DNA from 2 places in the Streptomyces tamarix genome. Region 2 is predicted to be linked to the other one. Evidence: predicted binding sites of a transcription regulator. Region 2 holds the regulator's gene; the other holds the start of a gene.
The links. The regulator HspR, encoded in region 2, represses chaperone genes until heat shock. The targets are predictions, from matches to a motif close to TTGAGNNNNNNNNNCTCAA.

Region 1: the regulator HspR is predicted to act here: its motif matches at 1,590-1,608, upstream of lon (endopeptidase La).

Annotation. Positions count from the first base shown of each region.
Region 1 covers NZ_JAWCTQ010000001.1:281,856-285,261, reverse strand. Annotated here, with positions in the region: gene RND61_RS01225 (hypothetical protein) at 159-560, opposite strand; gene RND61_RS01220 (hypothetical protein) at 608-931, opposite strand; gene lon (endopeptidase La) at 1,631-3,406, shown strand, end outside.
Region 2 covers NZ_JAWCTQ010000010.1:75,386-78,791, reverse strand. Annotated here, with positions in the region: gene grpE (nucleotide exchange factor GrpE) at 1-452, shown strand, start outside; gene dnaJ (molecular chaperone DnaJ) at 528-1,703, shown strand; gene RND61_RS10775 (heat shock protein transcriptional repressor HspR) at 1,708-2,160, shown strand; gene RND61_RS10770 (DUF4232 domain-containing protein) at 2,263-2,850, shown strand; gene RND61_RS10765 (helix-turn-helix transcriptional regulator) at 3,318-3,406, opposite strand, start outside.

The sequences.
Region 1 (3,406 bases), on a different contig from region 2:
TGACAGCGCCGCCGGGTGCGAAGGGCCCCGGCCGCCCGGCGATCACTCCGGGCGGAGCCGTTTCCCCGGAGGACCCGGCGGGGGCCGGGCGCCGGGCGGGTCGGCGCCGGGGGCCCGGCGCACGGGCCGCCGCGGGGGTCAGGGCCGCGCGCGGTCCATCAACCGGGCGAGGGGAGTCGCAGGAGCCGCTCCAGGCGCGAGCCGCCGCCGGTCGCCGGGCACGTGCCGCGCGCCCGCGGGGGCGCGCGGACCGGCCACGGCTCCACGGTGGGGGTGACCAGGACCCCCGCTCCGGCCAGGTGGTGCCCGCCGCGGCGGCGAAGGGCGTCGACGTCACGGAGAACGGGTACGCGGCCGGGGCGGCGGGGGAGGCAGGTCGGCGGTGCCGGCAGCCCGCCGAGGACCCGCCCCGGGACGGTCCCGGCCGACAGGGTGACCGCGCACCTGCCGAGGGCGCGGGCCCGGGCCGCCCCGGTGAAGCCGAGCCGGATGCCGGTGAGTACCTGAGGCACCATCAGCGCGGCGCCCGCGTCCCGCACCGCGCGGGCCAGGATCGGCACCGGCGCGTTCGGCGCGCGCCCGCACGCCGGGGAGGGGGCGGTGAACGTCAGGACGCCCAGGAGGTGGGCGCTGCGGTAGCCGCGTACGCCGCCCGGGCGCGCCCCGCGGGCAGCAGGGCGTAGTACGGGATGCGGGCGCCGACGGCCGGCTCCGTCCGCGCGTCGTCGGTGCGCAGGTCCGCCCGCAGGGCGGGGATGCCGACGTACACGGTCGCGCTGCCGACGTTCGCCGTGAGCCCGCCGGTCGGCAGCGTCAGCGGCAGGTCGCGCCGCCCGCGCGAGGACGCCCGGCCGCCCGGGGAGCGGCGTCCCCGTCCGGCCCGGCGGGCGCGCCGGTCCGGCGGACGCGCCCCGCGCGCGACGACCTCCACAGGACCGGGTTTCGCAGCAGCTCGCTCCGGGCGCGCCGCACGCGTGAGGCCACCCGCTGGACGGTGTCCTCACAGAGGTCGCGGAGCCGCGCGCCCCGCGCGCGTGAGGCCACCCGCCCGGACGTACCCGCACTTGGGGCAGTCGGGGAGGGCGTCCCGCGCGTGAGGCCGTCCGTCCGGCGCTGCTCTGGAACGTGCACGCGAACGCCACCGTGCTCCGCGTACCACCGCGACCGGCCTCGTCGACACCGCCGTTGGGGCCGTTCGCACCGGCCGTGGCGAACGCCGTGCGAGAGCACGGTACGGCGCCGCCCGCGGTCCCGCCGGTGGACGGCCGAGCGGTCGGCGGATCGTCCGGAGCCCCGCTCCCCCTGGCCGTTTCCGACCCGGAACCGCCTGCGCGCGGGCGGGCCTTCACCGCCCCGCCGCGAACTCCCGCGCGGGCGAGGGCGGTGCTCCGCGACCCGCGGGAGCCGGCCGGCGACCGGGTGTCGCTCCCGTACGGACCAGCGGGCCGGCGGGTTGACGGCCGGGTGACGGCCTGCCGGGTGACGGCCCGACAGGCCGGTGGGCCGACGGACCGGTGGGGTGGATGTGGTGGGGGCCGGTGATCGCTCAGAGCGAACAGGCGTGGGGAACACCAGAGGGCTCAGGAGCATTGAGTCGGTGTAGCTCAACTTGACTGCCGAAGGGGAGATCATGGCTTCGACGTCCGAATCGCTCACCCTGCCCGTGCTGCCGCTCGACGGCGAGGTCGTGCTGCCGGGCATGGTGGTGCCGCTGGATCTGTCCGACAACGAGGTGCGCGCCGCCGTCGAGGCCGCCCAGGCCGCCGCGCGGGACGGGAGCGGCAAGCCGCGGGTGCTGCTGGTGCCGCGGGTGGACGGGACGTACGCGGGGATCGGCGTCCTCGGCACGGTCGAGCAGGTCGGGCGGCTGTCCGACGGCGATCCCGGAGCCCTCATCCGGGGCCGGGCACGCGTGCGGATCGGGGCCGGGACGACCGGGCCGGGCGCCGCCCTGTGGGTGGAGGGCACCGTCGTCGACGAGACCGCGCCCGACCCGCTGCCCGGCGCCGTCACCGAGCTGGTCAAGGAGTACAAGGCCCTCGCCACGAGCTGGCTGCGCAAGCGCGGCGCCTGGCAGGTCGTCGACCGCGTCCAGCAGATCGACGACGTCTCCGCCCTGGCGGACAACTCCGGGTACTCCCCCTTCCTCACCACCGCCCAGAAGGTCGCCCTGCTGGAGACCGTCGAGCCCGTCGCGCGGCTGAGGCTCGCCACCGAGCAGCTCCGCGACCACCTGGCCGAGCAGGACGTGGCGGAGTCCATCGCCAAGGACGTCCAGGAGGGCGTCGACAAGCAGCAGCGCGAGTTCCTGCTGCGCCGTCAGCTCGAAGCCGTGCGCAAGGAGCTCCGCGAGCTGAACGGCGACGACCCCGACGGCGGCACGGACGACTACCGGTCCCGCGTCGAGGGCGCGGACCTGCCGGAGAAGGTCCGCGAGGCCGCCCTGAAGGAGGTCGACAAGCTGGAGCGCGCCAGCGACCAGTCCCCCGAGGGCTCCTGGATCCGCACCTGGCTGGACACGGTCCTGGAGATGCCGTGGAACGAGCGGACCGAGGACCGGTACGACATCCGCGGCGCCAAGGAGGTCCTCGACGCCGAGCACGCCGGGCTGGAGGACGTGAAGGAGCGCATCACCGAGTACCTCGCCGTCCGCAAGCGCCGCGCCGACCGGGGCCTCGGCGTCGTCGGCGGGCGGCGCGGCGGCGCCGTGCTCGCGCTGGTGGGGCCGCCCGGCGTGGGCAAGACGAGCCTCGGGGAGTCCGTCGCCCACGCGATGGGCCGCAAGTTCGTGCGCGTCGCGCTCGGCGGCGTACGGGACGAGGCGGAGATCCGCGGCCACCGGCGGACGTACGTCGGCGCCCTGCCCGGCCGGATCGTCCGCGCCGTCAAGGAGGCCGGGTCCATGAACCCCGTCGTCCTCCTCGACGAGATCGACAAGGTGGGCTCCGACTTCCGGGGCGACCCGGCCGCGGCCCTGCTGGAGGTCCTCGACCCGGCGCAGAACCACACGTTCCGCGACCATTACCTCGAAGTCGAACTCGACCTCAGCGACGTCGTCTTCCTCGCCACGGCGAACGTGCTGGAAGCCATCCCCGAGGCGCTCCGCGACCGCATGGAGCTGGTCCGGCTCGACGGCTACACGGAGGACGAGAAGATCGTCATCGCGCGCGACCACCTGCTGCCCCGCCAACTGGAGCGGGCCGGGCTCGACCGGGACGAGGTGGTGATCGAGGAGGCCGCGCTGCGCAGGCTCGCCGGCGAGTACACCCGCGAGGCCGGTGTGCGCAACCTGGAGCGGTCCGTCGCCCGGCTCCTGCGGAAGGTCGCCGCCCAGGCCGAACTGGGCGACCGGGAGCTGCCGTTCACCGTCCGCGAGGACGACCTGCGCGACCTCATCGGGCGGCCG
Region 2 (3,406 bases):
TCCAGCGGCTCCAGGCCGAGTACCAGAACTACCGCCGCCGGGTCGAGCGGGACCGGGTCGCGGTCAAGGAGGTCGCCGTCGCGAACCTCCTGAGCGAGCTGCTGCCCGTGCTCGACGACATCGGCCGGGCGCGGGAGCACGGCGAGCTGGTCGGCGGCTTCAAGTCGGTCGCCGAGTCGCTGGAGACCGTCGTCGCGAAGATGGGCCTCCAGCAGTTCGGCAAGGAGGGCGAGCCCTTCGACCCGACCGTGCACGAGGCGCTGATGCACTCGTACGCGCCGGACGTCACCGAGACGACCTGCGTGGCGATCCTCCAGCCGGGGTACCGGATCGGCGAGCGGACCATCCGTCCCGCACGTGTCGCCGTCGCCGAGCCCCAGCCGGGTGCCGCGCCGGCTCCGAAGGAAGAGCAGTCGGCCGACGAGGAGAACGGTGGCCCCGAGGAGGGCTGACAGCCACAGGGCCGGCGGTCGCAGGACCGCCGGCCCCGGGGCTGACGCAGTGATCGTCCGGGAGGAGGGACGTCGATGAGTACGAAGGACTTCGTCGAGAAGGACTACTACAAGGTCCTCGGCGTCCCCAAGGACGCGACCGAAGCCGAGATCAAGAAGGCGTACCGGAAGCTCGCCCGCGAGTTCCACCCGGACGCCAACAAGGGCGACACCGCCGCGGAGGCCCGCTTCAAGGAGATCTCCGAGGCGAACGACGTCCTCGGCGACCCCAAGAAGCGCAAGGAGTACGACGAGGCGCGCGCCCTCTTCGGCAACGGCGGCTTCCGGCCCGGGCCCGGTGGCGCGGGCGGCACGTTCAACTTCGACCTGGGCGACCTGTTCGGCGGCCAGGGCGGGGCGGGCGGCGCCGGCGGCTTCGGCGGCGGGCTCGGGGACGTCTTCGGCGGCCTGTTCAACCGGGGCGGCGCCACGGGCACCCGGACGCAGCCGCGCCGCGGTCAGGACGTCGAGTCCGAGGTGACGCTCAGCTTCACCGAGGCGGTCGACGGCGCCACCGTCCCGCTGCGCATGTCCAGCCAGCAGCCCTGTCAGGCCTGTTCCGGCACGGGCGACAAGCACGGCACGCCGCGGGTCTGCCCGACGTGCGTCGGCACCGGCCAGGTGTCGCGCGGCTCGGGCGGCGGCTTCTCGCTGACCGACCCGTGCGTGGACTGCAAGGGCCGCGGGCTGATCGCCCAGGACCCGTGCGAGGTGTGCCACGGCAGTGGCCGCGCCAAGTCCTCGCGCACCATGCAGGTCCGCATCCCGGCGGGTGTCTCCGACGGGCAGCGGATCAGGCTGCGCGGCAAGGGTGCGCCCGGCGAGCGGGGCGGTCCGCCCGGCGACCTGTACGTGGTCGTCCACGTCGGCGCGCACCCGGTCTTCGGCCGGAAGGGCGACAACCTCACCGTCACCGTGCCCGTCTCGTTCGTGGAGGCGGCGCTCGGCGGCGAGATCAGGGTGCCGACCCTCGGCGGACCGCCGGTCACGCTGAAGATCCCCGCCGGTACGCCCAACGGCCGTACGATGCGGGCCCGGGGCAAGGGCGCGGTCCGCAAGGACGGCACGCGTGGCGACCTGCTGGTCACGGTCGAGGTCGCCGTGCCGAAGGAGTTGAACGACAAGGCGCGCGAGGCCCTGGAGACGTACCGTCAAGCTACCGCGGGAGAGGACCCGCGGGCGGAGCTGTTCCAGGCCGCGAAGGGGGCTTGAGGCAATGGACGCACGCCGACGCAACCCGTACGAACTGACCGACGAGACCCCGGTGTACGTCATTTCGGTGGCGGCGCAGCTCAGCGGGCTGCACCCGCAGACGCTGCGCCAGTACGACCGCCTGGGGCTCGTCTCCCCGGACCGTACGGCCGGCCGGGGCCGGCGCTACTCGGCCCGCGACATCGAGCTGCTCCGGCAGGTGCAGCAGTTGTCGCAGGACGAGGGCATCAACCTGGCCGGGATCAAGCGCATCATCGAGCTGGAGAACCAGGTCACCGCGCTGGAGGCCCGGGTGGCCGAGCTGACCGCGGCCCTGGAGGGCGCGGCGGTGGCGATGCGTCAGCGCGAGGCGCAGGTGCACGCCTCGTACCGGCGGGACCTGGTGCCCTATCAGGACGTGCAGCAGACCAGTGCGTTGGTCGTGTGGCGGCCGGCCGGAAAGCGCGGCGGCGAGTAGTCCCGCACTCCCGTACCCCGTGGCGGCGAGCGCCCGGAAGCGCCGGCAGGACCTGGAAGGCCCCCTCCGAGGAGGGGGCCTTTCCCGTGCGATGATCCGGGGATGCGTACGAGGGGGAGCGCGGTGGTCACGGCCGCGGCGGTGGTCACGGTGGTGACCGCGGGGTGTTCGGCGGGCGGGGCGGCGCCGGACGCGGCGTCCCCGCCGCCCTCGGCACCCGTACCGGGCCTCTCCGCGCCCGCGGGGCCCTCGGCGGGCGCGTGCCCGGGGTCGGGCGTACGGGTCACGCTGGGGGCCACGGAGACCGCCCTGGGGCTGCGGGCGCTGTCCGTGTTCCTCGACAACTGCGGCGGCCGGCCGTTCGAGGTGAGCGGCTACCCGGAGGTGGCCGTACTGGACGCGGAGCGCGAGGAGCTCGACGTGACCGTGCGCCTCGGCACGGACGCGGTGGACGGCGGGGCGACCCGTTCGACGTTCGTGCTGCGGCCGGGGCAGCGGGCACGGTCGGGGATCCTGTGGCGGAACACGGTGACGCGGTCGGACGTCACGGCGACGAACGGCGCGTACCTGCGGGTCACGCCCGGCCGGGGGGCCGCCGCTCAGACGGTCGCCCCGCACGACGGGCCGCTGGACCTGGGCACCACCGACGCCGTGGAGGTCACGCCCTGGACGCCGGAGGGCGGCACGTAGCGGGGCGGCGACGCGCCGGGGTGGCGGGTGCCGGAGTGCCGGGGCGGCCGGGTGCACCGGGCTGCGACGCTCTGGAGCGACGGGTGCGCCGGGGCTGTGACGCGTTGGGGCCGGATGGCCGCTGGGTGGGTGCGCCGGGCCTGCGACGCGCCGAGGCCGCGACGCGCCCAGGCTGCGGCGTGCCGGGGTCGGAAGGCCACCGGCCGGGTCACCGGGCCGGATGGCCGCCGGGGCCGGGTGCCCGTCGGGCGGGTGCGCCGGGCCCACGACGCACCGGGCCCACGACGCACCGGGCCCACGACGCACCGGGCCCACGACGCGCCGGGCCTGCGACGCGCCGGGCCCACGACGCGCCGGAACTATGCCGCGCCGGAGCTGTGGGGTGTGCCGGGACTGCGAGTGCGCCGGGGTCGGGTGGCCGCCGGGCGGGTGCGCCGGGTCCGGGTGGCCGCCGGGGTCGGGGGCCGTCAGTCGTGGCAGCGGACCTGCTCCTGGTCCTGCCCCTGGCCGGGCTCCTGGTCGAGGATGCCGGACCGGGCGATGAGGTAGCCGAGCT